DNA from 3 places in the Bradyrhizobium sp. 62 genome. Region 1 is predicted to be linked to each of the others. Evidence: predicted binding sites of a transcription regulator. Region 1 holds the regulator's gene; each other region holds the start of a gene.
The links. Region 1 encodes LexA, which represses DNA repair genes until DNA is damaged. Its sites were predicted from a motif close to TGTTCNNNNTGTGTTCNG; they were not measured.
Positions count from the first base shown of each region.

Region 2: recA (recombinase RecA) is a predicted target of LexA. The motif match lies at 1,999-2,016, and genes of this name have one in related genera.
Region 3: IVB47_RS19545 (ATP-dependent Clp protease adaptor ClpS) is a predicted target of LexA. The motif match lies at 6,678-6,695, and genes of this name have one in related genera.

Region 1 covers NZ_JADPIT010000015.1:933,795-944,187, reverse strand. Annotated here, with positions in the region: gene gltA (citrate synthase) at 1-1,018, opposite strand, end outside; gene gltX (glutamate--tRNA ligase) at 1,215-2,642, opposite strand; gene IVB47_RS15010 (glutamine--tRNA ligase/YqeY domain fusion protein) at 2,809-4,485, shown strand; gene IVB47_RS15005 (SgcJ/EcaC family oxidoreductase) at 4,505-4,891, shown strand; gene IVB47_RS15000 (DUF2171 domain-containing protein) at 4,977-5,210, shown strand; gene IVB47_RS14995 (ComEC/Rec2 family competence protein) at 5,306-7,585, shown strand; gene IVB47_RS14990 (hypothetical protein) at 7,725-8,159, opposite strand; gene lexA (transcriptional repressor LexA) at 8,624-9,325, opposite strand; gene glp (gephyrin-like molybdotransferase Glp) at 9,501-10,393, opposite strand, start outside.
Region 2 covers NZ_JADPIT010000002.1:333,010-343,402, forward strand. Annotated here, with positions in the region: gene IVB47_RS01690 (hypothetical protein) at 1-705, opposite strand, end outside; gene recA (recombinase RecA) at 836-1,924, opposite strand; gene IVB47_RS01700 (hypothetical protein) at 2,177-2,344, shown strand; gene IVB47_RS01705 (DUF2798 domain-containing protein) at 3,043-3,324, opposite strand; gene IVB47_RS01710 (hypothetical protein) at 3,622-3,810, shown strand; gene IVB47_RS01715 (hypothetical protein) at 4,014-4,247, shown strand; gene IVB47_RS01720 (hypothetical protein) at 4,257-4,511, opposite strand; gene IVB47_RS01725 (hypothetical protein) at 4,616-4,927, opposite strand; gene IVB47_RS01730 (PaaI family thioesterase) at 5,288-5,752, shown strand; gene IVB47_RS01735 (HdeA/HdeB family chaperone) at 5,859-6,152, opposite strand; gene IVB47_RS01740 (PilZ domain-containing protein) at 6,333-6,575, shown strand; gene IVB47_RS01745 (hypothetical protein) at 6,828-7,061, opposite strand; gene IVB47_RS01750 (hypothetical protein) at 7,245-7,649, shown strand; gene IVB47_RS01755 (hypothetical protein) at 7,759-8,088, shown strand; gene IVB47_RS01760 (DUF6691 family protein) at 8,146-8,613, opposite strand; gene IVB47_RS01765 (YeeE/YedE family protein) at 8,619-9,047, opposite strand; gene IVB47_RS01770 (GNAT family N-acetyltransferase) at 9,207-10,370, shown strand; gene IVB47_RS01775 (DsbA family oxidoreductase) at 10,379-10,393, opposite strand, start outside.
Region 3 covers NZ_JADPIT010000016.1:114,724-125,116, reverse strand. Annotated here, with positions in the region: gene IVB47_RS19565 (hypothetical protein) at 1-300, opposite strand, end outside; gene IVB47_RS19560 (rhodanese-like domain-containing protein) at 585-1,817, shown strand; gene serA (phosphoglycerate dehydrogenase) at 1,916-3,160, shown strand; gene IVB47_RS19550 (tannase/feruloyl esterase family alpha/beta hydrolase) at 3,243-4,904, shown strand; gene IVB47_RS19545 (ATP-dependent Clp protease adaptor ClpS) at 4,926-6,644, opposite strand; gene IVB47_RS19540 (MarR family winged helix-turn-helix transcriptional regulator) at 6,853-7,302, shown strand; gene IVB47_RS19535 (enoyl-CoA hydratase) at 7,299-8,069, shown strand; gene IVB47_RS19530 (methyl-accepting chemotaxis protein) at 8,189-10,270, shown strand.

The DNA.
Region 1 (10,393 bases):
GATCGTCGCCATGGCCGGTCTCCTTGAGCACGGCGTGACACATCTTCTGCATGATCTTGGCGCGCGGATCGTAGTTCTTGTAGACGCGGTGACCGAAGCCCATCAGGCGGACTTCAGAGTTCTTGTCCTTCACCTTGGCGATGAACTCGGGGATCTTGTCGACCGAGCCGATCTCGGCGAGCATCGCCAGCGCTGCTTCGTTGGCGCCGCCATGCGCCGGGCCCCACAGGCAGGCGATGCCGGCGGCAATGCAGGCGAACGGGTTGGCGCCGGAGGAGCCGGCGATACGCACCGTCGAGGTCGAGGCATTCTGCTCATGGTCGGCGTGCAGGATGAAGATCTTGTCCAGTGCATCCGCAAGCACCGGGTTGATCTTGTAGTCCTCGCACGGCACGGCGAAGCACATATGCAGGAAGTTCTCGGCGAACTTCAGCGAGTTCTTCGGATACACGAAGGGCTGGCCGACCGTGTACTTGTAGGCCATCGCAGCCAGCGTCGGGATCTTGGCGATCATGCGCATGGAGGCGATCATGCGCTGCTTCGGATCGTTGATGTCGGTTGAGTCGTGATAGAACGCGGCGAGCGCGCCGACAGCCGCCACCATGATCGCCATCGGATGGGCGTCGCGGCGGAAGCCCTGGAAGAAGCGGGCCATCTGCTCGTGCACCATCGTGTGATGGATCACGCGGTCGTCGAAATCCTTCTTCTGCGCGGCGGTCGGAAGCTCCCCGAACAGCAGCAGATAGCAGGTCTCGAGGAAGTCGCCATTCTCGGCGAGCTGCTCGATCGGATAGCCGCGGTATTCCAGCACGCCCGCGTCACCGTCGATATAGGTGATCTTGGACTGGCAGCTCGCGGTCGAGGTGAAGCCCGGGTCGTAGGTGAACAGGCCGGATTGGCCGTAGAGCTTGCCGATATCGATGACGTCGGGCCCGACGCTGCCGCTGTGGATCGGAAGATCGAAATTCTTGTTTCCGACCGTCAGTGTGGCGGTCTTATTGCTTGGTTTTGCGTCCATCAGAGGTCCCCGATGTATGGTGAAACGGGCCGGACCCGGAGGCCCCGATGAGATATCGCGGGGCAGGCCGGATGTTCCAGAAGGTACGGCTGAGATGGGTATATTATTGCTGTGTGCGCTGCAAGATGGCGCCACGCATGGTCGACTTACGTCGTAGCCTGGTCCTTGGGCCCGGGTCCTTAGCGCGGTCCTCGGCCTATTCCGTGGCCTGATCTTTAAGCCGGCCCAGGCTTTCCTGGCGTCCCAGGACGTCCAAAACCTCGAATATGCCGGGCGACGTCGTCCGTCCCGTCAGCGCCGCCCGCAGCGGCTGGGCGACCGCGCCGAGCTTGAGACTATTTTCCTCGGCATAGGCGCGCAGCGCGGCTTCCGCATTGGCTGCGCTCCACATCTCGACTTTCTCCAGCGCGGAATGAAGCTGGCCGATCAGCTTGCGGTTCTCGGGCGTCAGCAGCGCTGCCGCCTTGGGATCAAGCTCCAACGGCCGGTCCGCGAAGATGAAATAGGCGCCGTCGATCAGCTCGATCAGCGTCTTGGCGCGCTCCTTCAGGGCCGGCATGGCCTTCAGCAGCTGCGCGCGCGTGGTGTCGTTTAACTTGGCCTTAAGCTCGTCGCGGCTGGGCACGACGTGGTCGAGCACGTCCTCGAACATCTTCACGAGTGATTGATCGTCGGCATTGCGGATGTAGTGGCCGTTGAGGTTTTCCAGCTTGGCGAAATCGAAGCGCGCTGCTGCGCGGCCGACGCTGGCGAGGTCGAACGCCGCGATCATCTCCTCGGTCGAGAAGATTTCCTGGTCGCCATGGCTCCAGCCGAGCCGGACGAGATAGTTGCGGAGCGCGGACGGGAGGTACCCCATGGCGCGGTAGGCGTCGACGCCAAGCGCGCCGTGCCTCTTGGAGAGCTTCGAACCGTCCGGGCCGTGGATCAGGGGGATGTGGGACATGCTCGGCAGCGTCCAGCCCATCGCGTCGTAGATCTGCTTTTGGCGGGCCGCGTTGATCAAATGGTCATCGCCGCGGATGACATGGGTGACACCCATATCGTGGTCGTCGACCACCACCGCGAGCATGTAGGTCGGGTTGCCATCGCCGCGCAGCAGGACGAGGTCGTCGAGATTCTCGTTCTGCCAGACCACGCGGCCCTGGACCTGATCTTCGATCACGGTCTCGCCGGTCTGGGGCGAGCGGAGCCGGATGGTGGGCTTCACGTCGGTTGGGGCCGTCGCCGGATCGCGGTCTCGCCACAGGCCGTCATAGAGGCGCGTGCGTCCCTCTGCGCGCGCCTTCTCGCGCATCGCGGTGAGCTCCTCGGCGCTCGCGTAGCAACGATAGGCCTTACCCTCGGCGAGCAGCTGCTCGGCGACCTCGCGGTGGCGGGCGGCGCGGCTGAACTGGTAGATAACGTCGCCATCCCAGCCGAGCTCCAGCCATTTCAGGCCGTCGAGGATGGCGCCGATCGCCGCCTCGGTGGAGCGCTCCCGGTCGGTATCCTCGATCCGTAGCAGCATCTTGCCGCCGTGCTTCTTCGCATAGAGCCAGTTGAACAGCGCCGTGCGCGCGCCCCCGATATGGAGGAAGCCGGTCGGCGAGGGAGCAAAGCGGGTGACGACGGGAGAGGTCATTCTTGGCAGGGCCTATGCATTGGAGGCGGTGGTATATAACAGGACCGGAGCATAACTAAAGCCCGGCAGCGGACCGCCAAGGGTTGCTTGAGACCTTGCTTAAGCCCTTGGCTCAGCCAAGGGAATTTGGCAGAAGGGCCGCTGATTTCCCTACAGGATTTTCGTAATGACAGAACCGGTGGCGAACGAGGTTGGGCGCGATTTCATTCGTGACATCATCCAGGCCGACCTCGATCAGGCCAAATACCGGGAGATCGTGACCCGGTTCCCGCCGGAGCCGAACGGCTATCTCCATATCGGCCACGCCAAGTCGATCGCGCTCAATTTCGGCATCGCCCAGGAGTTTCCGGGCCGCTGCCATCTGCGCTTCGACGACACCAATCCGGTCAAGGAAGAGCAGGAATATATCGATTCCATCCAGGCCGACGTGCGCTGGCTCGGCTTCGACTGGGGCAAGAACCTGTTCTTCGCTTCGGACTATTTCGATCGCCTCTATGAATGGGCGGAGCAGCTGATCCGAGACGGGCTTGCCTATGTCGACGACCAGACCCAGGAGGAGATCCGTCTTGCGCGCGGCACGCTGACCGAGCCCGGCAAGAACTCGCCGTTCCGCGATCGCACCGTGGATGAAAACCTCGACCTGTTCCGTCGCATGAAGGCGGGCGAATTCCCGAACGGCGCGCGCGTGCTGCGGGCCAAGATCGACATGGCTGCGGGCAACATCAATCTGCGCGACCCCGTGCTGTACCGCATCCTGCATGCGCACCATCCGCGCACCGGGACCAAGTGGAGCATCTATCCGAGCTACGACTATGCCCACGGCCAGTCGGACGCGATCGAAGGCATCACGCACTCGATCTGCACGCTGGAGTTCGAGGACCATCGGCCGCTCTATGACTGGTTCATCGAGAAGCTGCCGGTGCCCTCGAAGCCGCACCAGTACGAATTCGCGCGGCTGAACCTGACCTACACGCTGCTGTCCAAGCGCGTGCTGACCCAGCTCGTCCGCGAGGGCCATGTCGCGGGCTGGGACGATCCACGAATGCCGACCATGGCGGGGATGCGCCGCCGCGGCGTGCCGCCGGCCGCCCTTCGCGAATTCGTCAAGCGCATCGGCGTGGCGAAGGCCAACAGCGTTGTCGACGTCGGCATGCTCGAATTCTGCATCCGCGAGGAGCTCAACCGCACCTCGCAGCGGCGCATGGCGGTGCTGAAGCCGCTCAAGGTCGTGATCGAGAACTATCCGGAAGGGCAGACCGAGGAGCTCGAGGCGATCAACCATCCTGACGATCCCTCTGCCGGCACCCGGAAGATCACGTTCGGCCGCGAGCTCTATATCGAGCAGGACGACTTCATGGAGAACCCGCCGAAAAAGTTCTTCCGTCTGTCGCCGGGCAACGAGGTGCGGCTGCGCTACGCCTATTTCGTCAAGTGCACCGGCGTCATCAAGAACGATGCCGGCGAGGTGGTGGAGCTGCGCTGCACCTACGATCCCGCGACCAAGGGCGGTAACGCGCCCGATGGCCGCAAGGTCAAGGCCACCATGCACTGGCTGTCGGCGGCAACATCCGTGCCCGCGGAAATCCGCGTCTACAACCAGCTGTTTGCCAATCCGAGCCCGGACGCCTCGAATTTTGCGGCCGACCTCAATCCGCAGTCGCGGGAAATTCTCGCTGATGCCCGCGTCGAAGCATCGGTCGCCGAGAGCAATTCGACCGAGCCGATGCAGTTCGAGCGCCAGGGCTATTTCGTACGCGACAAGGACTCGACGCCCGGCAGATCGGTATTTTCCAGGACCATCGGTCTGCGCGACACGTTCGCGAAGGAAGTTGCCAAAGGCTGAAAAGAGCTGCGAGACCACAATGAGCAACGAAGCCGACGCCATCGTTTCCGCCATCATCGCGAAATGGCGCGCCGGCTTCGCCACGCTCGATGCGGCCGCGCTCTCATCGCTCTATGCGAGGAATGCGTTCTTCTTCGGCTCCAACCCAAAGCTCTACCGGGGCAGGGACGGCGTCGCAGACTATTTCAACGGCCTGCCACGCTGGCGCAAGCCGAGCGCGTTATTTTCCGAGGTGAAGGCGGCGCAGGCAGGTCCTGATCTGATCAATATGGCCGCGAGCATCTCGTTCGATCTCGCCGGCGAACGCCCCGATTTCTCGGTCAAGATGAGCTGGGTCATCATGCGCGAGGACGGCGACTGGAAGATCGTCAATCACCATGCTTCGTCGCAGGCGCCGCTGATCTGACCAGTGGAGCACACGACTTCGTCATCCTCGTGAGAGAACGAACATGCACCTCGCGCGTTGGGGTGGGCCCAATAAGGAACCCACCATGCAGAACATCGCAGAGCATATGGAAGTCATCGGCGCCGACGGCGTCCACATCGGCACCGTCGACAAGGTCGAAGGCAATCGCATCAAGCTGACCAAGAAGGACAGCGGCGAGGGCAGCCACAAGGGGCATCATCACTTCATCGACAAGGGCCTCGTCGCCGATATCGAGGGCAACAAGGTCCGGCTGTCGGCCAAGGCCGATGTCGCTGTGACGATGGAAGAGGAAAAGTAGCGATCGCAACCTTTCGTTCCTGATCCGTACCGCTATCCGCCCGCCTGCACGTTCCGGTAGCTTCTGACTTCGTTGCGTATCATCGAGTGCACGAAATGGCGGAGCCGGGCCGGCCGGTACGGTCGCAGGGGATCGCAGGGACGTGGCCCGCGGGCCGCACCGCGTCCGCGGGCGGCCTCGCGCCTGCAGGCCTCGACCTCTGGACCTCGCTGGCCGAGACCCTCCGCGCATGGCTACGCGCCGAGGCTGGCGCCGGGCGGCTGTTGCCGTGGGTGCCCGTAGCGTTTGGCTGCGGCATCGCGCTTTATTTCTCTGCCGATCACGAGCCGGTACTGTGGGTCGTTGCCACTACCGCCATCGCACTCCTGCTTGGCGCGGCTCTGTTGCGGCGGAGCCGGCTGTTCGCCCCAGCCATCATGATCGCGGCGGTCGCGGCCGGCTTTGCCGTCGCGACCTGGAAGACGGCGCGCATCGCCCACCCGGTGCTGGCAAAGGCGCTCTATTCGGTGTCGTTGTCGGGCTTTGTCGAGGCTCGCGACATCCGCGAGCGTACCGATCGTTTCGTGCTGCGCGTCACTGCGATGGAGGCGCAACGCAGCGACGTCACGCTTGAGCGCGTGCGCCTGTCGGTCCGCAAAGGCACCGCGCCGGAGGTCGGTAGCTTCGTTCAGCTGAAGGCACGGCTGATGCCGCCGCTCGCGCCGGTGCGGCCCGGCAGCTACGATTTTTCGCGTGACATGTTCTTCCAGGGCATCGGCGCCTCCGGCTTCGCGATGGGCGCGATCACGGTGGCGCCGCCGCCTGAGACCGCCGGCTTGCGGCTGCGTTATGCGGCCTTCATGCAAGGCCTGCGCGATGCGATCGATGCCCGCATCCGGGCGACGCTCGACGGCGACAACCGGGCGATCGCAACCGCGCTGCTTACCGGGCGGCGCGATGCGATCACCACGCCCGTCAACGATGCGATGTTCATCTCCGGTCTCGGCCACGTGCTCTCGATTTCCGGTTATCACATGGCCGTCGTTGCCGGTGTCGTGTTCTTCGCGGTGCGGGCGCTGCTCGCTCTGATCCCGGGACTTGCGGCCGGCTTCGCCATCAAGAAATGGTCGGCGGCCGCCGCGCTGGTCGCTGCTGCGTTCTACCTGCTGCTGTCAGGCGCGGAGGTCGCAACGCAAAGATCGTTCTTCATGACGGCGGTAGTGCTGATCGCGGTGATGGTCGATCGCCGCGCCATCACCTTTCGCACGCTTGCTGTCGCCGCGCTGATCGTGCTGGCGGTCGCGCCGGAAGCACTGGTGCATCCGAGTTTTCAGATGTCGTTTGCGGCAACGCTCGGGCTCGTCGCCTTGGTGCAGATCGGCATGCCCAATTTGTTTGCCTCGCCGGACCATTCGGCGACCGCGCGCATTGCGATGTGGGGTGGCCGCGAGATCGCGATGCTGTTCATGGCCTCGCTGATTGCGGGACTTGCGACCACGCCCTACGCCGCTTTCCATTTCCACCGTGTCACGCCGTTTGGCGTGCTTGCCAATCTCGGCGCGATGCCGGTGGTCTCGGCGCTGGTGATGCCGGCGGGATTGTTGGGGCTGCTTGCTGCGCCGTTCGGGCTGGACAGCGTGTTCTGGTGGCTGATGGGGATCGGCATCGAGTGGATGGTCGCGGTCTCGCGCTGGGTCGCGGCATTGCCGGGCGCGGTCGGCCGCATCCCGGCGTTCGGGATCACGCCGCTGATCGCGGCGAGCCTGGGAATCATTGTGCTAGGCTTGTTGCGCACGCCGCTACGCTGGTCCGGCGCCCTGGTCCTGCTGGCAGCGATCCTCTGGGGACTGTCGGCGCGGCAGCCCGACATCCTGATTGCCGGGGATGGCGCCAGCGTCGCGGTGCGGGGCAGGGACGGATATCTGCACCTGATCAGGACGAGCAAGGACAGCTTTTTGCTCAAGGAATGGCTCGCTGCCGACGCCGATCCGCGCGATGCCGGCAGAGCCTCGCTGGCCGACGGCGTGTCCTGTGACGAATCCGGCTGCGTGACGCCACTGGCCGACGGGAGGCTGGTCGCGCTGGCGCTGCGCGTCGACGCTCTCGCGGACGATTGCAGTCGGGCCGCGCTGGTGGTGACGGCACGTCCCGCGCCGCCCGATTGCGCGGCGATGGTGGTCGATCGGCAGCGGCTCGCCAGCCAGAGCGCGCTGGCGCTAACGCAGCGTGGTGACGGCTTTGTGGTTCAGGCGGTGAGGGCGAGAGGCACGAGCCGCCCCTGGTTGCCGGCCGGCGCTGGCGAGGGTGATTTCGACGGCAGCCTGGCGCCGAAGGCGACCGCGCCCCGCATCAAGGACGCGACGCCGGCGGAGACCGACTTGCAGGCCGACGATTGATCGGACGGTGCGGAGCGACGCAGTGGGTCGGTGCATGCGCTCGGATTTCGCCGGGCGCAAACTACACCAACTCGCCGGCCACGACCGGCGATGGCAATTCAATCCTGACCTCCGAGCTCGTAGCCGGAGGGCGGCTATGTCAGCCGATCGGCAGGTGCGTGACGGTCGGCTGCCGGTCGGCGATGATCTGCGTCTTGTGCTCGCGCTCCGTCACCGGCTGGGTCACGGGCAGTTGCAGCACGGTCGCGCGCTGGCCTTCGACGAGCTGCGTCACCAGCACATATTTGCCGTCGGGGAATTCGATCGCGTCGTGATGGCGGTCGGGAACGTGCGGATCGATCTTGCCGAACTTGCCCACGCGGGAATTGATGGTGCGCGTCCAGATCCAGCGATTGTCGTAGCGGACGTCGTCGGTGAAGGCGAGCTCCGTTCCCGGCAGCAGGCACACCGCAACAGACGGATCGGCTGCCGAGGCGAAGCCGCGCGTCGAGGTGCCGCGGAAGCTTGTCGTGACGATCGTCTCGCCGACTTCGGCGGGGCGCGACGCGACGGCATGCAGGCTGTAGTCACACATCGGGTGCTCCTCATGCTGGGATAGCAACCCGCGTCTCTTAATCGAGGCGCAGGCCTCTATCAGAGTTGAAGCATGAACGCTCTGCTTGGTTGTGGGCAAATCTGCGGCTGGTTTCCGCGAGCCGCGATCACATTATCTTTCCCGAATTCAATAGGAACAAAGCGAGTTGCGATGCATTCGGGAGGCCAGTGCGCGAATATCGCCGGCTTGACTGCAACGGTCGAGCTTGATCGCTGGCCGCTGTTTCCTCGAACACTTGCGCCGCGAACCAGTTCCGCTTCGTGGGCGTCGCGAGGAGCCAGCGCCGAAGGAGGGGCCGGATAGTCTGTGCAGAACCAGAAAGACTACCCAGCCGGAGCGGACGATGATCCGCTCCAATCCCTGACCGGCGATGCCGATCGGAAGCGCGCGCGGCGCCAAGCACCTCCGGTATGAAGTACTCCCGGTATCAAGGACGCCCGGTATCAGTACTTCCGGTAAAGCCCGATCAGCTTGCCCTGAATCTTCACCCGGTTGGGCGGCAGGATGCGGACCTCATAGGCCGCGTTGGCGGGCTCGAGCGCGATCGAGGCGCCGCGACGGCGGAAGCGCTTCAGCGTGGCTTCCTCGTCGTCGATCAGCGCCACCACGATGTCGCCGGTATCGGCGCTCTCGTTGCGCTGAATCAGCGCCATGTCGCCGTCAAGGATGCCGGCCTCGACCATGGAATCACCGCGCACTTCGAGCGCGTAATGCTCGCCCGAGCCGAGCATGTCAGGCGGTACGCTGATAGTATGGCTGCGGGTCTGCAACGCCTCGATCGGCGTGCCGGCCGCGATGCGGCCCATCACCGGCACCGCGACGGGACGTTCGCCGTCGTCCGCGGGCAGGCTGGAGCTCGCACGCACCTTGCCGAGATTGCCCTCGATGACGCTCGGCGTGAAGCCGCGGCGGCTGCCGGCGGCTGCCTGGAGCTCCGGCAGCTTGATGACTTCAATCGCACGGGCGCGGTTGGGCAGGCGTCGGATGAAGCCACGCTCCTCGAGCGCCGTGATCAGGCGATGGATGCCCGACTTCGAGCGCAGATCGAGCGCATCCTTCATCTCGTCGAAGGAGGGCGGCACGCCGCTTTCCTTCAGACGTTCACTGATGAACCGCAGAAGCTCGTATTGTTTGCGCGTTAACATCTCGACCAAAGTCCCCCGGTTGATGTCGTCCGATTCCGAGACGCAGAGTTCGGCAATAAGCCGCTACATGCTCGAAACAAATCATGAACGGACACTATATGTTCGATACATGTTCCGCAACTGCTTAATTTACCGTGAACAGAGCAAAGTTCGCGGAACGCGCATTGCCGGACGCTCAGACGGGGAGCCGCAACACTTCGCAAGCCGTGCCGGCTTCGGCCTTCGGCGCGAACGGTGCGCGCACGAGAAGTACCTGTGCTGCAGCGAGATTCGCAAGCAGCGAAGAGTCCTGATGATTGACGGGAAGAACGACGCGCGTGCCATCGTTACGCTCCTCCAGATGCGCGCGCAGATAGTCCTCGCGCTGGTCGTTGGCGCCGACGTCGCGGCCGAGCACGGCGCGTTCACGGCGATGGTGAATCACCGAACGGCCCGACAGGGCGCGAATCAGCGGCACCATGAACAGGAAAGCGCACACGTAGGACGACACGGGATTGCCCGGCAGGCCGATCACACCCATTGCGCCGAGCCGCCCGTGCATCATCGGCTTGCCTGGCCGCATCGCGATCTTCCAGAACGCCATTGCGATGCCTTCGACTCGCAGTGCCTGCTGGACCAGATCGTGGTCGCCGACCGATGCGCCGCCGGTCGTGATCAGGATGTCGGCGCCGCTCTCGCGGGCGCGGCGGATGCCGGCGGTGGTCGCCTCCAGCGTGTCGGCGGCAATACCGAGGTCGATGGTCTCGGCGCCCTCGCTGCGGGCGAGCGCGTGCAGGGCGTAGCCGTTGGAGTAGACGATCTGGCCGTGGCCGGGCATGGTGCCCGGCATCACCAGCTCGTCGCCGGTGGCGAGAATCGCGACTTTCGGACGCCTGAACACGCCAAGGTGCGGATGGTTCATCCCGGCGGCGAGGGCGAGGTCGCGCTCGGTGAGACGGCTTCCCTTGCGCAGGAGCACGTCGCCCTCGCGGAAATCGACGCCGGCGGGGCGGATGTGCCGACCGGCGATCGCGGCTTCCTTGATCGTGACACGCTTGCCGGCGGCGACGGTGTCCTCCTGGATCACGA
Region 2 (10,393 bases), on a different contig from region 1:
GCCAACTTCCCAATATCCGTAGACATGCAGCTCCTCGTGCTTCTGACGCCCCGGAAAGACATCGAAAGGTTGCAGACCGCCTCGCGCGATGAGCTGGAGTATCCGCAGCTCCGTGGCGCCGAGGCCCGAAGCCGGGCGCGGTAGCTCATTGAGAAGAGCCGTCACGTGATGTGCAAGTTGCGGCAGCCAGCTCAAATCCGTCTTGAAGAGATCGCGCCAGCTTTCCGGGGTTGGCGCACAATAGGCCCGCCATGCACGGCTGGCCGATTTGAGTTGGCGAGGCGTGATCTCGACAACCGGCGGGTGGGATTTATCTCGCGGTGGGTCGACGTCACTGACGCCCAAGAACAGAGAGCAGACAACAAAGTCGGGATTCGCATCGTGTCGGCGGCGCCAATGATCGAGCAGCCAGAGCAGGATCAATTGCGCATTTGGCTCGGGTCCCCGCCAAAACTCGACTGAGTCGTAATCCCCTAGCAGGTCGATGAATCCTCGATCCATCGCACCCGATTCCTCGAGACGCCAGGACGGCGTGTCGTCGAGCCAATGAAGCCCTCGAGGCTGTGTTGTACGCGGTGCAAAAAACGCGTCGAGCTCAGCATCGGACGGCAATCGTCCCCACACGAGCCGGCGCTCGATCGTAATTACGAGATCAGCAAGGCCCGCCTGTTGAATGGCGCCGGCGATGGACGAGTCGGTCGTCACGATGAGCTTTGTTATTGCCCACATCACACCACCCGATCACGCTAACGCAAAAACGAAACGGGCACCGAAGACGTCGGCAACTCAACGTCTTCAGCGCCCGCTCCTCGCGAAAAACTGTTCGCGTTAAAACTTACTCGTCTCCCGGCTCCTCGCCGTCGGCGTCACGCTCGGGGCTCCCGGCGAGAATCTGCTCGGCGATCAGGCCGGAGTTCTGGCGGATCGAGGTTTCGATCTTGGCGGTGATGTCGGGGTTGGCCTTCAGGAATGCTTTCGAATTCTCGCGGCCCTGGCCAAGACGCTGGCTGTCATAGGAGAACCATGCGCCGGATTTCTCGACGATGCCGGCCTTGACGCCGAGATCGAGGATCTCGCCCATCTTGGAGACGCCCTCGCCGTACATGATGTCGAACTCGACCTGCTTGAAGGGCGGCGCCAGCTTGTTCTTCACGACCTTGACGCGGGTGGTGTTGCCGACAACCTCGTCGCGCTCCTTGATCGCGCCGATGCGGCGGATGTCGAGACGGATGGAGGCGTAGAATTTCAGCGCGTTGCCGCCGGTGGTGGTCTCCGGCGAGCCGTACATCACACCGATCTTCATGCGGATCTGGTTGATGAAGATCACCATGGTATTGGACTTGTTGATGGACGCCGTCAGCTTGCGCAGCGCCTGGCTCATCAGACGGGCCTGCAGGCCCGGCAGCGCGTCGCCCATCTCGCCCTCGAGCTCGGCTTTCGGCACCAGGGCCGCGACCGAATCGATCACCAGCACGTCGACCGCGCCGGAGCGCACCAGCGTGTCGCAGATTTCCAGCGCCTGCTCGCCGGTGTCCGGCTGGGAGATCAGGAGCTCGTCGATGTTGACGCCCAGCTTGCGCGCATAGACCGGGTCGAGCGCGTGCTCGGCGTCGATGAAGGCGCAGATGCCGCCCTTCTTCTGCCCTTCCGCAACCGTGTGCAGCGCCAGCGTGGTCTTGCCCGAGGATTCCGGCCCGTAGATCTCCACGACGCGCCCCTTCGGCAGGCCGCCGATCCCGAGCGCGATATCGAGCCCCAACGAGCCCGACGAGATCGCCTCGACATCCATCGAACGGTCGTTCTTGCCCAGCTTCATCACCGAGCCCTTGCCGAACTGCCGCTCGATCTGGGAGAGCGCGGCGGCGAGAGCTTTACTCTTGTCCATGGAGGATCCTTCGACGATACGCAGGGCAGTGGTGGACATCGGGTCGTGCTCCTTATGACGAGGATTCGCGTGAGGGACAAACGATTGGCGAGGCGGCGCGGCGATAAAAGCAATGTACCCTATTTGTTCTAGGTTCGCAATATGTTCTTTTGGGAATTTGCACGCTCTGGCTGACGCGCATCAAAGACGGATGACCCGCACGCCGCCAGAATTCGGTAATCCTGCGGCACCGAACCTTTCGCGGTCTGCGGCCTTCTCTTGGATGAGACTGCAACTCTGGGACTTCCAATCATGACGGAAAATACGCATCACGATACGAGCCGGCGCACTCCACTGCTGGAGGCGGCGCGAGAGGAGCTGAGCAAGTTCGAGCGCAAGGAAAACGAGTTCCGCAAGAAGGATCGCGAAGAGCGTGCCGCCGAACTCCATCTGCCGCTGGACGCGATCAAGGTTCACTAAGGCCGCGGGGACGAGGGCTTAGGAGCTGACAGGCCGGCTGGCTGGGCAGGCGGCGGCGGTGTTCGCCAGCGGCAACGCGCCAGCGACGAGGCCGGAGCGGCGCCATTGATCTCAAAAAGATCGGCACGGGAATCGGGATTCGGATGGCCGTGGAGGCGAGTCCGAGTCGATATGGTATCTAATTACTACCAGTAAACCATTGATTGAACGAGAGAATTTTCTGGCGGGCTACTGTGCATGGGGTTGTTTTCGTGTTTTTGAAAGGCGCGCATGGGCCTTTCCAGTCCCGGAGCCATATCCCGGCACCCAACGCCGCCTATAGCAGAACCAGCAACCCGATGCCGATCACCAGCACGACGAAGCCAGCCGCCGTTGCGGCGGCGAATGACCGCTCTACGTTGTCCATGATGCCACCCCGTTGCCGGTGCGCCACGTTTCCCCCATGGCAGCACCGTCGCTGCGGAATCTCGCCTGCGGTTGTGTCCTGAGTTGTGCGAACGGATGTCGAAATTGGGACCGGTGCAGGGCCAGTCTGCGGCCCGCCGAGGTCCGGCTTTTGCTGCCACCATCAGGCCTTGTCAGGCTGTCGTAAGCTGAGCCGGCTAGGGTCGCCTGGCTATGGTGTTGCAGCCCAGCACCTCAGCCTCCAACAACCTTTCCCCGCTTGGTTCTTCCAAGCGGGGTTTTTCATTCCGATTTCATTCCGATTTTGATGCCGATTTCCATGCCGGCCGGCCGGTTTGCGAACCGCCCTCCTCCTGCGTCAGCCGCAGCGAGAAGGCGCGGATCGCCGGCGCCGCGAGCAGCACGATCGGCAGCATCGCCGCCCATGCGATCAGCCACGACACCATCCAGTGCGCGAGGAAGTCCAGTGCGTTCCCTGCCGGAAAGCTGGCGATGCCCGCGGCGATCAGCGAGGTCAGTCCGGACTGGATGATTCCGAACACGAAATGAGAATAGCGGCGGGGAATGCCCGGCATGACGCGCCCATGTTGTTGACCGTGATCGGGCCAAGCAAGGCACATGCCGCCGCGGTCCGGAAGGTGCCCTTACCCATCCCAGGAACTCTGTTCTTGGTCGGAGAACCACGGGCATGAGGTCTCGCGCCGCCGCGCGTGGCCGGCGCCTTTCGACATCCGATTTCGAATGTTTCGGCGCGCCTGCGTTTGCGAGATACCCGTGAGCTATCCAGGGCTTACCGACAGATTTGGCTTTCGCTGGAATATTGTGCCGCCCAGCATGTTCTCAGTGATGGAAGTGAATCGTGGGAGAAGGCCATGAATCACAGGGGCGTCGAGTTCACCGTCGCCAAGACGGCACTTCCCGGCATCTGGCAGTGGCAGTTCCGGATCGGCGAGCAGATCAAGACCGGCCGAACCGAGACCAAGATCGATCTGTTGGCGATCCGGCGGGTGCAGCTGCGCATCGATCGGGAGCTGAAGGCGATCGGGCGCAAAACCGCCTGAGCGGCAGGCCTAAACGGCAGGACCGAGATCGTCGGCGGGCTGGCGGGCCCCGGCGCGCCGCAGCCGTCATGGCCTATAGGACACAGCGGCGCCCATGGGGCTATTCCGTAGCCGACCGGAATTGATCTGCCGACGGTTTGGGATTGGACTGCTCGCGATTATGGCCGTGGGGACGGAGCCATCAGGCGCGATCGGTGCGAACCATGCCGCTCTACTTCTTTCGAATCCGGAACGGCAGCTATTCCGGCTGTGCCGACCAGGCGTCGGAATTTGCCGATCGCGATCTGGCCTGGAAGGAGATGACCAGCGTCTGCGCCGACATGGCTGCCGGCATCGCCCGCAAGCTCCAGGAAAATTCCGAATGGAATATGGAGCTGCTGGACGAGGCCAAGGAGCCCGTGTTCCGGATCCGCATCACATCGGAAACCTTCGAATAGGGGCCAAGCCTAATCCGCGCTGGGCAGCCGCCGCATCGTGAATTCGATGTCGCCGCCGGGCAGCTCGCGCCAGGTCTCGACCGCGCTCATATAGCCGGCCTTGGGGTAGCGGGTGAAGAAAGCCTGCGCCCTCTCCCGTGCCGCCGCGCGTGGCAGCGTGAAGGTTTCGCGCAGATAGCCGTCGCCGGCCCTCGCGCCGGGCTTGCCGCCCATCTTGCGCCGGCGCGCCATCCGCTCGGCGAGATCTCGCGGACGATCGGCCATATCCCGCCTCCTTTACGCAATACGCTCTCGCGCAATGTAGGAAGCGGGCCGGCCGAAATGGAGTCCCGGCCGGAGGCATCAGCCGCCTCCGATCGGACAGAAGGTCAATTGGCAGTCGTGCCGGACTTCTTCTTCGGCGCACCGGTCGCGGCCGACGCCTTTGGCGCCGCCGCCTGCTTCGGCGGGTCGGAGCGCATGCCGCCCCAGGGATCGTTGGAGGCCTTGGAATCCGGAATCTTCTTCAGCGTTTCCTTGTAGGCCTTGTCACGCTCGGCTTCCGCGGCCTTCTCCTCAGGGGTCTTGCCCGGACCGTCCTGCAGCAAATTGAGATTGGGCATTTGCGCAGAGGCCGGTCCCGCCAGCACGGTCGGTCCCGCCAGAACAGCCAGCACCGCGGCCATACGGAAAAGCTTCATCATCGACTCCTTGATCATCCATGGCGGCGCGGGTCGCCCGCGCCTTGTCACCCCTGGCACAACCGCAGGGGCTGTCCGGCCCGCTAGAGCCGGTCCGATTTGCACGATTTCGGCGCGTGGAGCCAGTCGTCCCAGATCGGGCCGCACTTGGTGCACCCGTTCAGCAACAGTCCGAGCCCGGCCAGACAAAACACGAGGACATACCGACGCAACATCACCCACCCATACCCACTCCGTGGCATCATACCGGGCGAAGTCAGGCATTTTCAAGCCGACCGGACCCGCGGCAGTCCGGGTGACTTTGCCGCGCTGGTCCGCTCGGAATGCCGAACATCCGGCAACACGGAGGAAACGACAGCAATGCCATCGCAGCCAGAAGCCGAGTTCGGCATCACTGAAGCCAGACGCATCCTCGGCGAGGTCTTTGCGCCCTGGGTCCAGGATCTCAACCTGTCGGTCGAGCGCATCGAGCACCTGCCGCCGCCGGACGTGCCGGACTGGCAGCCGGCAGCGCTCCTGCGCATGCCGTTCTCGGAGCGCCTGTGCCGCAACGGCGGCGTGGTCTGCGGCCAGGCGCTGATGGCGCTGGCCGATACCGCCATGGTGATTGCGAACCTCGCCGCCAACCGCGGCTATCGTCCGATGACGACGGTCGACCAGACCACGCATTTCATGCGCGCAGTCTCCTCGTCGGACGTGCTGGCCGACGCCCGCGTGGTCCGACTCGGGCGCACCATGAGCTTTGGCCGGGTCACGCTGCTCTCGGCCACCGACAACAAGCCGGTGGCGATGGTGTCGAGCGCGTTCGCGATGCTGCCGGGGTGAGCATCAAAGAAGAAAGCCGCGTGAGCGCACAGCGCACCGCGGCTCTCGATAGCGTCATGTCGAGGCAGGAAATGCGATCGCGCGTCGCGCCGTCACGCGGGAGAAGTCACTTGCCGAGCACTTCGTCAGCCGCCGTGACGATGCTGACGTTCGGATTCTTTCCGCAATAGCTGCCGAACTGCTTGGCGTTCTCGACGAACACGTCGGTGTCGATGATCGCGTTCTCTTCATCTCCCTTGTACCAGCCGTCCATCCAGGTCAGCACCATCTTGATGGTGTCGTCGCCGCTCTCCAGGAACTGTTTGCAGCTCATGGTCGCGAGATCGAGCTTGGTGGCATGGGCGGGCATGGACGACAGCGAGAGCGCTGCGGCGAACAGAAGCGAAAGCGTGGTCTTCATCAATATCTCCATCGGCGCGTAGCGCCACAAAGGAACAGCTTGGGGGAAAATCCGCGGAGTGACTTCCGCTTCGACGTCGTAAACGAAATCTGAAGCGCTGTGCAAGTAGCGCCAGTATTGAGTTTAGTTCAACGTAATTTCTATGCACTACTTCACAAATATCATTATGGATTAACGCGGATGATCGAGAAGCGTGCAGCGCAGCGTTACCGTGTTTTCAAGGGTGGAACGATCACCTTTGAAAATTGCGGCATCACGTGCACGGTGCGAAACATGTCGGCGGACGGCGCCGCAATCGACCTCGATACCCTCGTCGCAGTGCCGCAATCGTTCACGCTCGCGATCGCGCGCGACAATTTCGTGCGGAAATGCCGCCCCGTCTGGCGCAGCGAGAGGCGCATCGGCCTCGCTTTCGTACAGTAGTGCATACCGTGTGAATGATCATTCGCATCACGTCCACAACACGATGATCATTGCTTGATGCGACGGCGACGGCTCACGCAGATTCACATGGGTTGCCGGTGTCGCGGGCGAGCACGACGACGAAACCTCGCCTGGCCAGCAGGCTCGCTATGGGCCAGCCGTTTGCCGCCCGATGCTTGGCTGCGGTGACGATGCGAGGAGCGTGATGAGAGCGGCCAAATAGCAGGAGCGGGTCGCCAGCGCCCGCCTCACCTATTTCGGCTTCTTGGCAGGTTCAGGCGGACGCGCCCCGCTCCACGGATCGTACTTCTCCTTGGACTCGGGAATGCGCTCGAGTGCGGCCTTGTAGGCCTTCTCGTCGACCTTGGGCTTGTTGTCCGCCTTCTGGCCGCCCTCGTTAGGCTGACGCCTGCCGCCGCCCATCTGCGCCTGCGCGGAGGCAACCGCCAGCGCCAGCACCGCGGCCGCTATGATCAAAATCCTCATGGACGCAATCCCCCTCGTCTGGCGCACAAACTAGCCGGCAATTATGGAATAGCCAATGCTGCGGGCTCCAACGGCCTGAGGAAATCTTGGCTTCGGGAAATGCTGGCTTCAGCAAATCTTGATCGGCCGGGTCTTCGTCGGATCGCATTCGTGCCTATTTTGGCCCGCAGGGGACCTTCACGGATGTTGCGGATCATTATTCATGCCGCGCTGCTGGCCAGCGCGCTCGCGCTCGGGGCCTGCGGCTTTGCGGACAGCCGCGCACCGGTGCCCGAGTTCATGCGCATGAAGGAGGCCGAGCAGCCTCCGCCCGAAGCGCCCCCTGACGTCAAGCGCGTCGTGCGCGAGCAGATCGAATTCGTCTTCCTCAGCACGTCCTATCCGCGTGAGGTGCATGTCGCCACGCCTCATCGTGAGGTGCGGGGACCGGGCTGGACAGCTTGCGTCCGCGCCCAGCTCACCTCGGCGACCGGCTCGCCGCTCGGCCCACAGACCTACATCGTGACCATATCGGGCGGAAAGGTAATCGATCGCCGCCGCGCCGAAGCGGACGACATCTGCGGATCGGAAAGCTACGAACCGATCTAGGAACAAATCACGCCGACAAGCGATCCGGTTCCGGGAAAAACCTGTAGTTCTGCCGGAACGATCGCCGCCTCCCCTTCTTGTTACCGCCGAGGGCAGTTTCGAGGAGGACATGATGAGGACATTCACGATTGCATTGCTGGCTGGCGTCGGAGCCTTGGCAGCGGTGAGCGGCGCGAAGGCCGCCGACGTCTACACGACCAGCGAGTACACCAGCCCCGATCTCGTCCAGGAAGTGCGGCTGGTCTGCGACGATTCCGGCAATTGCTATCGCACCCGCGGCGGCTCGCGCGTGATCGTGCGCGACTCCTACGCGACCATGCCGCGCGACCGTTACTACGAGCGCCGCACCTATCGTGACTGGGACGATGGTCCGCGCGGCGGCGTCGGCATCCGCGCGCCCGGCGTCAGTGTTGGCGTCGGTGTCGGCGATCGCTGGTAGTCGATGAAGCCATGACAGGCAGGACCGGACGAGACAACTCGCCCGGTCCTGTCCATGTCAGGTTTCGAGCGGATCTGCCGGCGTGACGACACGCGTTGCCGACGGAAGCTGCGCGATGAAGCGGGCGAGCACCATGCCAGCACACATCGCGGCGACGAAAATGAATGCGGACGCCGAGCCAAATCCGAGCGCGGTCAACGCCGGGCCTGGACAAAAGCCTACAAGGCCCCAGCCGATACCGAAGATGGCGGGACCGGCGATAATTCTCGGATCGATATCTTTTCGCGTTGGGACATGGAAGCGATCGGCGAAGGCAGGCCGCGCCAGTTTCAAGACGCGGCCGAAGCCGATGAAGGTCACCGCGATCGCACCGGCCATCACGAAAGCGAGGCTTGCATCCCACGTTCCTGCCGGGATGCCGCCAACGTCCAGGAAATTCAGGACCTTTGCCGGGTTCGACATGCCTGAGACGATGAGGCCAAGGCCAAAGACCACACCGATCCCGAGTTGAATGAGGATTGTCATCGCGGTCAGCTCCAGTGCCGCATCACGAAGACGGTCGCCATGCCGGCCGCCATGAAGGTCATGGTCGCGACCAGCGATCGCACCGACAACCGCGACAAGCCACAGACGCCGTGGCCGGAGGTGCAACCGCTACCCCACACCGCGCCAAAACCGGTGAGCAGTCCCGCGACAATCAGAAGCGGCGTTCCGGCGGCGATCGTTTGCGCCGGCAGGCTTCCGGTGACAAGGCGCACCAGGACGGGCGCGATGACGAGGCCCGCGACGAAGGCGAGCCGGCCGGCGAATTGCCGATCCTCGTAAGGCGGAAACAGCCGCGCCGCGATTCCGCTGACTCCCGCGATTCGCCCCGTCGTCCACATCAGCAGCACGGCGGACAGGCCGATCAACGCGCCGCCAAAGAGCGACGCAATCGGCGTAAAAGGTGTGACGACCATGATGATCCTCCGGGTCGAGAGCAATTCTGTCGTATCCATCGGGACATCCGGCGGATGCTCAACGAGACGTTAATATTACCACTCGAATTGAAGCGGCGTCCCAACGGTATTTTCCAATCTTTGCGCTAAGCATGGCCTCCTGAACGGGGACGACGGGACGTGGTCGACATCGCGCACCAGGCTGCGATCAATCCGGCATCGGCAAAGCCTGCCGCGGCGGCGCGCGCGCGCGTCCCGCTTGCGGCGATCGAAGCCGGCCAGTGGCGCGCACTCGCGCAGCGCGCGATCGAGCCTAACGGATATTACCTGCCGGGCTGGGAGCTCGCTGTCAGTGCAACCGCGCGCGGCCGCACCGATGCCTCGGCGCTTCCCGCATACGATGGATCGCGGTTGATCGGGCTTATGCCGGTGATCTCGCTCTGGCGGGCATGGAAGATCCCCCTGCCCGCGCTGGTGAGCGCCCATCCCTACGGCACGCTGTGCAGCCCGCTGATCGACCGCGATGCCCCGACCGAGGCAGCGACGCGCCTGTTGCAGCAGGCCCGCGCGACCGGAGCGCATGCGCTCGTGCTGAACGATGTCGCGCTCGATGGGGCGGCAATGACCGCCCTCAATCAGGTCCTGAATCGCGACGGCCTGAAGCCGCGCCTCCTGAGCTCCTACATCCGCGCCAGCCTGGACGCGACGCTGGACGGTGAGACGCTGCTACGCAACGCGCTCGGTACCAAAAAGCTCAAGGAGCTGCGCCGCCAACGGCATCGTCTCGAAGACCACGGCGCCGTCGTGTTCGATGTCGCGCACAGCCCCGACGAGATCGGACCGGCGCTCGAAACATTCCTGCAGCTCGAAGCCAGCGGCTGGAAGGGCAAGCGCGGAACCGCGCTGGTCCAGCATGCCGGCGATGCAACCTTCATTCGCCGCGCCGTTCCCGCGCTGGCAGAAACCGCGCAATGCGAGATCATCACCCTTCGCGCCGGCGCCGCGCCGGTGGCCGCCGGCATCGTGCTGCGCCATCAGGATCGCGCTTTCTTCTTCAAGCTCGGTATCGACGAGCGCTTTGCCAGATATTCGCCGGGCGTGCAGCTCACGCTCGAGCTCACCCGCCGCCTTTGCGCCGATCCGGCCATCGCCAGCGCGGATTCCACGGCGAGCGCCGATCACCCCATGATCAACCCGATCTGGCGCGGGCGCTTCGCCGTCGGCGACGTGCTGATACCGTTGCGGCGGAACGACCCGATCGTGGCGCTCGTTCACGGAGCGCTCGCGGCGCACGGCATCGCCTACGCGGCGGCGCGCCGCGCAGTTCGCCTGCTTCGTAAATAGGATAACTCCTACTCCGCCGCCTG
Region 3 (10,393 bases), on a different contig from region 1:
GTCGTACTTGCCTGCATAATGCAGCCGCGGCATGTCTCTCGACGCGAGCTCGCCTTCAGCGACGATTTCCTCGTTGACCGCCAGCAGGGCGCATGGCTTGCCGTAGCGAAGCTGACAGGATTCCAGTGCACGGTCTCCCGTCGCCGAAGCGTCGTCCTGTTCGCAGGTCCGAAGGTAGCTCGCATTGACGAGCTCCACGGCCTGTCCCTTGTTGGGTTTGCAGGCGAGATAGTCCTTGATCAGCGTGTCGCGAAGCGTTGGGTGTACGGCCGGCGTCGCTGCGGCCATGATCGAGGCCATTGCCCGCTCGAATTGCGATTGCGTTCGGCATTGGTGAGCGCGGCCATGGCGACGCCCGGAAGCGCCAGAAACACCACCAGGAATTTTAGCACTTTCATATTGCGCCCCTCCCCAGACGATTCGGAACTTTAGCCCTCAAGCGCGGCATACGAAACGATTTTCAGCCGGGGACCACGGTGGGCGCGCCCGCCGGTCGGAGCCATACCCCCCGGATCGGGCTGGCCAACCGGCCGGCAATCATTCAAGAACCAGTCCCGTTCAAGTCTCCCAAGGTTGCCTGTCTCATGAAGCCTTCGACCGTCACACCCGCCGATATCCGCCGTGCACTGCTGCTCCGCGCGGAGATCGCTCTGCTCGATCTCAGGCACGAGGCTGGTTTCGCGACGGGACATCCGCTGTTTGCTGCCAACATGGCCGCGGACCGGATCGGGATCGAAGCCGAGGTGCGGCTGCCGCGCAAGGACGTGGCGATCGTGCTCTATGATGACGGCGAGGGCCTCGTCACTGCCGGCGCCGAGCGGTTGGCCGCGCTCGGCTATACCAATGTCCGCGCGCTCGATGGTGGGCTGAAGGCCTGGCGCGACGCCGGCTATCAAATCTTCGAGGACGTCAACTCCTACTCAAAAGCCTTTGGCGAGCTGGTCGAGTCGCGCCGGCACACGCCGTCGTTCAGTGCCGACGAGGTGGCAAAACTCATCGCGGACAAGGCCAACATCGCCATCCTCGACGTTCGCCGCTTCGACGAATATGCCACCATGAACATCCCGGGCTCGGTCAGCGTGCCCGGCGCGGAGCTGGTGCTGCGGGCAGGGCAGGCGGCACCCGATGCCGACACCACCATCATCGTGAATTGCGCCGGCCGCACCCGCTCGATCATCGGCACCCAATCGCTGATCAATGCCGGCGCGCCGAACAAGGTCCGGGCGCTGCGTAACGGCACCATCGGCTGGACGCTGGCGCGGCATACGCTGGACCAGGGTGCCGACCGGCGTGGCGCGATCGGGCCGTTCGAGGGCGGCTCGGCCAATGCGCGCGACGTCGCCTATCGCGCCGGTGTCCGCCATGTCGACGCGAGCGAGATGGCTGCGCTTGTCGCGCAGACCGATCGCACGCTCTATCGCTTCGATGTGCGTGACGCCGAGGAATATGCCGCCGGCCATCTCCCGGGGTTTCGTCACTATCCCGGCGGACAGCTGGTCCAGGAAACCGATATGGCCGCACCGGTGCGCGGCGCGCGCATCGCGCTGACCGATGACAAGGGCGTCCGCGCCGACATGACGGCGTCCTGGCTCGCGCAGATGGGCTGGGAGGTCTATGTGCGGGAAGGTGGCTATGACGGAACGCTCGAAATCGGTCCGCCGCACGTCCTGCCCAAGCCCGACCCCGCCCACCGTTACCGCCGCCCCTATGAAGGCACCGGTGTCGACGAGCGTGCGATGCAGGCCTATCTCGACTGGGAGTATGGCCTGGTCGAACAATTGCGTCTGGACGGCACGCACGGGTTTTACGTGATCTGACGAGCGCCCGCCATCTTCTCCCCGTATCCGAACCCTATTGTGCTGCGCATCCCCCGCGGTCTATGAGCTGCGGCGAAGCTGTGACCCACGGAGATTTCATGTCAGTCCCAGGCCAAAGCCCTGAGCGGAGCGCGCAGGCGCTGCTGCTTGAAGGCGTCAACGACAGCGCCGTGGACCTGTTCAGAACGGCGGGTTTCACCAATGTCGAGCGCCTGACCAAGGCACTGGACGGCGAGGATTTGCGGCGGGCGCTCAAAGGCGTGTCATTGCTCGGCATCCGCTCGCGCACCCAGATCACCGATCAGGTGCTGGAAGCGGCCGACCAGCTTCTCGCCGTCGGCTGCTTCAGCGTCGGCACCAACCAGGTCGATCTGCTGGCGGCGCGCAAGCGCGGCATTCCAGTGTTCAACGCGCCGTTCTCCAACACGCGCAGCGTCGCCGAGCTCGTGATCGGTGAGATCGTGATGCTGCTGCGGCGCATCTTCCCGCGCTCGGTGTCAGCCCATGAGGGCGGCTGGGACAAGTCGGCGACCGGCAGCCGCGAGGTGCGCGGCCGCACCCTCGGCATCATCGGCTACGGCAATATCGGCTCGCAGCTCTCGACGCTGGCCGAGGCGATCGGCATGCGCGTGATCTATTTCGACCGCACCGACAAGCTCCGCCACGGTAACACCGAGCCGGTCGAGAAGCTGGAAGAGCTGCTGGCGCAGAGCGACGTCGTCAGCCTGCATGTGCCGGAAACGCCGGAGACATCAGGGATGATCGGCGAGAAGGAGCTGCGGGCGATGAAGCCCGGCTCCCTCCTGATCAACAACAGCCGCGGCACCGTCGTCGATCTCGATGCGCTGGCGGGAGCTCTGCGCGACGGTCACCTCGCGGGCGCCGCCATCGACGTGTTTCCGGTCGAGCCGTCCTCGAACTCCGATCGCTTCAAGAGCCCGGTGCAGGGCCTCGGCAATGTCATCCTCACCCCGCATATCGGCGGTTCGACTGAGGAGGCGCAGGAGCGCATCGGCGGCGAGGTCGCGCGCAAGCTGGTCGACTTCTTCATCACCGGCTCGACCACGGGGGCGGTGAATTTTCCGGAGGTGCAGCTGCATCTGCGCCCCTCCGGCGCGCGCTTCAGCCACGTCCATCGCAACGTGCCCGGCATGCTGCGCCGGCTCAACGAAGTGTTCCTGCAGCGCGACATCAATATCGCCGCGCAATATCTGGAGACCTCCGGCGACCTCGGTTACGTCGTGCTCGACGCCGACCTCGGCGGCCAAGATTCAGGCGCGCTGCTGCAGCAGATCCGCAGCCTCGAGGGCACCGTCGGCGCGCGGCTGGTGTTTGAGCACTAGCGTCATTGACGGCGGGTCGGAAGGCGCCTTGAATACGGCCTCCTGGCGGAACGAACGCGAACAGAAAGTGCAGGGGGAAACGATGGCGCAAGTGCGTGCGAAGCTGTGTGTATTGCTCGTGGGCGCAGTGACTGCACTGGGCGCGAACTCCGCTGCAGCGGTGACGCTGGCCGAGGATGCGGACGCCGTCTGCAAGGGCCTGGTCGGCGGCACTGACGCCGTGAAGATCGATTCGGCGACGTTGCTGGCGCCGTCGCAACTGGCCGTCGCCGAACGCGGCCCGACGCCGTCGGGGCGCGTCACGCCCGTCAATCCCGGCTTCTGCAAGGTGCTCGGCCATATCGATCCCACCGATCCCAAGGCGCCGCCGATCAGATTTCAGGTCAATCTTCCCGTCGAATGGAACGGCCGCTCGCTGCAATATGGCGGGGGCGGATTCAACGGCGTGCTGATCACGGGCCTGACGCTGCCGCCGGCCTATCCCTTCGACAAGCCGTCGCCGCTCGCGCGCGGGTTCGTCACCTACGGCACCGATTCCGGTCATGAGTCCAAGCCCGGCGAACCGCCGCAGCTGTTCGCGCTCAACGACGAAGCCTTCGAGAATTTCGCCCATCGCGCCTACAAGAAGGTACGCGATGCCGCCGTCGCGCTGATGCAGCGCGCCTACGGCAAGAGGCCTGAGAAAATGTACTTCATGGGGTCGTCCGAAGGCGGCCGCGAAGGCCTCACCATGGCACAGCGCTATCCCGATGATTTCGACGGCATCTTTGCCCGCGTGCCCGTCATCAACTGGGTCGGCCTGCAGCATGCCGGCACCCGCTCGGGTCTCGTGACCATGGGCGATGGCTGGATCAATCCGGCGCAGGTGAAGCTCGTCGGCGACGCCGTGCGCGCGGCTTGCGACAAGGCCGACGGCTCCGACGACGCGCTGGTGCAAGATCCCGTGTCCTGCAAGGCGGCGTTCAAGGCGGAGACGCTGCGTTGCGCGAGCGGCAAGACGGGCGATCAGTGCCTCACCGACGCGCAGATCAAGGCGATCGACACCCTCCATGCGACCTACAAATTCCCGTTTCCCCTCGCCAATGGTCTCGATGATTATCCGGGCTGGGGCGTGTCGGGCGAGGACACGCCGGCGGTTGGGCCGACCGGCGGCTGGGTCGCATGGTGGCTCGGCACGGCGTCTCCTGCGCAGCCGCCTGCGCCCAATAACGGCATCGCCTGGATCTACGGTGCCGGCGGCATCCAATATGTGTTCGCGCGCGATCCCAAGCTCGACGTGACGACCTATAAGCCCGAAGAGCACAAGGGGCGGCTGCTCGAGGTCTCCAGCCTGATGGATTCCACCGATCCCGACCTCAGCCGCTTCCGCGCTCGCGGCGGCCGGCTGATCATGCTCGAACATATGGCGGACTACGCGCAGAGCCCCTATGCCGGCATCCGCTATTTCGAGAGCGTCGAACGCAAGCTCGGCAAGGCCGAGACGGCCGAATTCGCGCGGCTCTACACCGCGCCCGGGGTCGACCATGTCGGCTCCGGCGCGCCGGCCAATGTCGACATGCTGAGCGCGCTGGTCGACTGGGTCGAAAAGGGCAAGGCGCCCGGCGACCTCGAAGTCGCCGAGCAGAAAGTCGAGGCGCCGTCCTTCGCGACGCTTCGCGCGCTGCCGCTGTGCCGCTGGCCGGCCTGGCCCCACTACAAGAGCGGTCCGGTGACGGCGGCGTCGAGCTTCACCTGCGCGCCGTAGCCGGCGCGCCACTTCGGAGCGTCACCCGGCGGCCATTGCCTGCGCGCCGCCGAGCAGCTGCGCGTTGAGCCGGCCGCCGGAGAACAGCATGTCGTCAAGGGCTTCGTCGATATCGGCGGAGATCACGGTGTTGCCGCCGTCCCGTGCGATGCTTCCTTGCGCCAGCCGCCGCATCAGCTCCTTGATGAAGGCGCAACTGGTGCCCTCGCTGCGTCGGGCAGCCTCCGCGATCACCGCGCCCTCGAGCGGCAGTCCCCTGCCGTAGAGCCGGACCAGCTTGCCGCGGCCGGTCTCGTCGGGCAGCGGCACTTCGATGGCTTGATCGATGCGGCCGGGGCGACCCGCGAGAGCTCCCTCGAGGTCCTCCGGCCGGTTGGTGGTCAGGACGAACAGGATGTCGGCGTCTTCCTTCAGCCCGTCCATCTCGTTGAGCAGCTTGTTCAGCATGGATTCCTCACACGGTCCCATGTCATCGCGGTCGCGGGCGATGAGATCGACATCCTCGATCACCACCATCGACGGCTGGAGCAGCCGTGCCAGGCTCATATAGGCGCCGAGCAGACCGATCTGCTCGGCCATGATGATCAGCGTCGTATGCCCGGGCAAATGCGTTGCGAGATAGCGGATCGTGTGGGTCTTGCCAGTGCCCGGCGGCCCGTACAGCAAGATGCCTTTGCGTGTCGATTGACCCAGCCGGCGCAATTGGTCTCGGGTGTTGACGAAGGTCAGAACGTTGCGATCGAGCAGCCGCAGGGTCTGCTCCGGCAGGATCACCTCGTCGCGCGCGACCTGCGGCAAGCGATGCACCGTGATGCCGCGCGAGCGACCGCGATAGTCGGAGTCGGCATCGAGCGACAGGATCTTGCCGCGATAGGTCCGCGCAGCCTGTACGGCTTCTTCCAATTCATCGAAGCATCGCTGGACGAGAGCCGCGCCTGCGGAACCTGAAGGCACCAGGATCTCAATCCGAATTCCGGGCTCGCGACTGTATTCGCGGTGTGCGCAGAGCAAAACCGCATAGCGGAGATGATCCTGCTCACACAGCCATAGTCCGTTATCCAGACACTTGACCGGGCTCTTCTCGCCTACATCGACGTCGGAATATTGCAGCGGGGCAATCGCGATCGCATAGCGGCCCTCCTTGAGCAGTCGTGGGATCGACAGCGTTTCGTAGCGCTGCTCCTCGTTCAGTCCCACCAGCCGGATGGCCTTGCCGAAGAGCCGGTCGACCGCGGCTTGAAGATCGACCCGCATGTGGCCGGGAAATTGGCGGATCGTGGTCACGAGTTTGCTGCGCGCGGTGCTGGCAAGGTGCCAATCGAGAACGTCGCAAGCAAAGTCGAAATCTTCCTCTTGTTCGTTCGAGGGTTCATACGCCGCACGCATGCAGTCGCTGCACAGCCATACCGTTCGGTCGCCGATACGAACGTCGGTCTGTCCCTCAGGCTTGCCACAGAGTTCGCAAGGAGTCTTGACCGCCTCTAGCGTGACCTGCAGTTGGTGGCCGGCCAATTCGATGGATAATTGCGCAGATTTGAAAAGGGCTTCGGCAACCGATTGCGGGTAAGGCCCGCAAACCGCCTTGTCCTTCTGCTCGATCTGGGTGATGAGCGCGGTCGCTTCACGGTCTGATTTGCCGAAAACCTGCCGAAGCAGATCCATCACGAATTGGTCCGGCGTATCATCGTCATTATGAATTACGAGCTGGGTCGGCTGGTTCTCGCCACGCATACTGTTCATCACGAAAGGTCTCCGGGACAATCTATGATTGAATAGAACGAATAGGGAACACAGAAAGAAGCGATCGTCAAGCGGGGCGGCGGCGACTAATTGCGATTGGTGGGTGAGGTTCTGGTGCGCCGGTGCGGCCGGTTGCTCGACGATGCCGTGGCACATCGATCCAGCTCCGTCCTTTGACATTCCGGGCCGCTTCGATTATATATTTCGCATGCGAAATAAAGCGGCCGGCTCGGGGCATCATCGGCTGATCTACCTGTTGAGCGTGGCCCAACGCCGCGTGCAGCGCTGGATGGCGGGGCAGCCTTCGAGCGAGGTCACGCCGGCGCAGGCAGGACTCCTGTTCATCCTCGGCAAGCAGGACGGCGTCCTGATGGGCGAGGCCGGCGCGGCGCTCGACATGGGGCCGGCCGGCATCTCGGGGCTGGTCGACCGTACGGCGGCGGCTAAACTGGTCGAGCGGCGCGCGGATCACGAGGATGGTCGCGCCTGGCGCGTCTGGCTGACGCCGAAGGGGCGAACGGCGCTGGCGCAGGCGAAGGCCAGCGCAGCAAAGGTCAATGCGGCATTGACGGAAGGATTTACCGGCGCGGAGATCGACGTCGTCGCGCGCTGGCTGACGAGCATTCAGGATAAATTCCCAAGAGGAGCGAACGAATGACTGACCAAGTCCGGATCGAGAACAACGGCGGAATTCTCACGCTCACGCTGGCGCGCCCCGACAAGAAGAACGCGCTGACGGATGCGATGTACGGCATACTTGCCGACGCCATCGAATCCGCCGAGTCGGATGCGTCGGCCCGCGTGATCCTGATCCGCGGCGAAGGTGACATGTTCACTGCCGGCAACGACGTCGGCGAATTCGCCGCGGTCGCAGCGGGCAAGTCGGAAGGAAGCCGCAACGTCGTGCGCTTCATCCAGTCGCTGGCGCGCTGCACCCGGCCCTTGGTTGCGGCGGTGCAGGGCCGCGCCGTCGGCGTCGGCACCACGATGCTGCTGCATTGCGATCTCGTCGTGCTTGCCGACAACGCGCAATTGTCGACGCCCTTCGTCAGCCTTGCGCTGGTGCCGGAAGCCGCCTCCAGCCTGCTGATGCCGGCGCGCATCGGCTACGCGCGGGCCTACGAGATGTTCGCGCTGGGCGAGACCGTGCCGGCCAAATCCGCTCTGGAATGGGGGCTCGCCAACCGCGTGGTGCCGCTCGACAAGCTCGATGCCGAAGCGCTCGCGCTGGCGCAGCGTCTTGCCCGTCAGCCGGCCGGCGCGCTGACCGCCACCAAGAAGCTGATGCGCAATGGCGAGGCGCTGGTCGCGCAGATGAATGCCGAAGGCGAGCAGTTCGGACTGCGCCTGCGTACCGCCGAGGCGCGCGAGGCCTTCACGGCATTTGCGGAGCGCCGCCCGCCGGATTTCACCAAGGTTGCGTGATATCCGGGGCTGTACTGAGGCTCGTCGGGCCGGAACTTCAAGCCCATTCGATTAAAACCTTAACGGAACATTGGCATGTCGCGGGCAAGGTGGCGCTCGAAAGAATAGGCCCCGACACCATGGCAATGTTTAAGAAATCGGTAAGTTCGCTCCTCCTGACCTTGATGGCCCTGCTGGCCGCGGGTGCGCTGGCCTCCACGGCGATCCAGATGGTCGGGGCGTTCGGCCGCTATAGCGACAGTCTCGAGACCGCGCGGCTTGCCGCGGCCGACAAGGCGATCTTCCATGGCGTGCTGGCGCTGCGCAACAATCGTGGCGATGCGCAGAGCGCGATCCTCGGCGAGGATGATCCACGGGCAAAACTAGAGGCGGCAGAGAAGGCCGAGCAGGGCGGCTATGACGCGATCGGCGCCGCGCTTGCCACCGTCGACTTCGCCCGCCGCGATGAACTCGCCGGCACATTGAAGCAGGGCTGGAGCGCCGCGGCGCCGCAATTCCAGCTGTTCTACGATGAAGCCAAGCGTCCGCGTGCCGAGCGCAAGATCGAGCGCACCAACTCCTGGTATGATGCCGTCACCAAGGTGATCGAAACGGCCAACCTCGCCTCCACCGCCGTGTCGAACCGTGCCTGGATGGACGACCCCTTCATTGCACGCATGATCCAGGTCCGGCGCTTCGCCTGGCAGGTGCGCGATCGCTATGGAATCCATTGTTCGTCGCTGCGCTCCAACGTCAACGGCAGCAAGCCGCTCGACGACGCTCAGAAGCGGTCAGTGGCGCAGTGGGATGGCACGATCACCTCCGGCTGGGCGGGCATGGCCGAGTTGCTGGCTGCGCCGGGCGTGGCGGCGGAGCTGGTGACGGCAGCGACGGACGCGAAGGCCAAGACCGACGGTGCCCTCAAGCAGATCGGCGACCTCACCAAGAATTTCGACGGCAGCGGCAAGCCCGCGATGCCCGCCGCGGAATGGAATACGCTGTGTCAGTCACCCTTCGCGTCCATCGTCGCGGTGGCGAACAAGGCGCTCGACCAGTCGATCGTCCGGGCGGAGACGGTGCAGGCTAGGGCGCTCACCAATCTCGTCGTGCAGTCGCTCGCGTTCCTGCTCGCGCTCGCCGTGACCCTGGCCGGCGTGTACGTGATCCGCAACCGCCTCATGCGCCCGGTGCGTGCCATCCTGGATGCCATCGCCAAGATCAGCGCCCGCGACTACGCGACACCCGTCCCGCAATCCAGGTATCCCGACGAGTTCGGCACCATGGCCGCCGCGCTCGAAAGCTTGCGCGAGAGCGCGGCGACCGCGGAACGCCTGGGCCGGGAACGCGAATCGCAGCAGGCGCTGCAGCTCGCCCGCTCCGGTACCGTCGATGCGGCTTGCCGCAGTTTCGACGACACCGTGCAAGCCGTCATTCACAGCGTTGCGGCGTCGACGAAGGAGCTCGATGCCACCGCGACCGACGTGCGCTCGCTGGTGTCAGAATCGAGCAGCCAGACCGCGGCGGTCTCGTCCTCCGCCGAACAGGCCACCAACAATCTCGAGACCATCGCGGCCGCAACCGAAGAACTCTCCGCGTCCGTCGGCGAGATCTCCGCGCAGGTGCAGGCCAGCGCACGCGAGGCCCGTGAAGCCGTGTCGCAGGCAGCGCAGACCAATGCGACGGTCGAGATCCTCGATCAGACCGCTGGCCGCATCGGCGAGGTCGTGAAGATGATCAACGCCATCGCAGGACAGACCAATCTGCTGGCGTTGAACGCCACCATCGAAGCTGCGCGCGCGGGCGAAGCCGGCCGCGGCTTCGCCGTGGTCGCCGGCGAGGTCAAGAGCCTCGCCTCGCAGACGGCGACGGCGACGGAAGAGATCTCCCGCCAGGTCGCGGAGATCCAGGGCGCGACGGGCCAGGCGGTCACTGCCATCCGCGCGATCGGCGGCGCGATCAGCGGCATCGACGAGAAGATGACGGCGATCGCGGCCGCGGTCGAACAGCAGCGCGCTGCCACCACCGAGATCTCCCGCAACTTCCAGCAGGCCGCGCAGGGAACCCGCGAGGTCACCGACACCATCGGCAGCGTCGCCAGGCTCAACCAGGAGACAGGCAATGCCGGTTCGGTGCTGTCGGTGTCCGTGTCGAAAATGTCCGCCGACGCCGATCGTCTCCGCGTGGCGGTCGAGGGCTTTTTGGGCGCGGTGAGGACCGCATAACTTCGACAATCTTCCCTCCCTACGTCGCGCGATCGGCATTGCCGCAGATGCGCGCGGCGGGTACATCTGTGACGCTGCGCGAGCGCCGCGGCAGATGTAAGAGATATCAGGGATGGAGAGTTC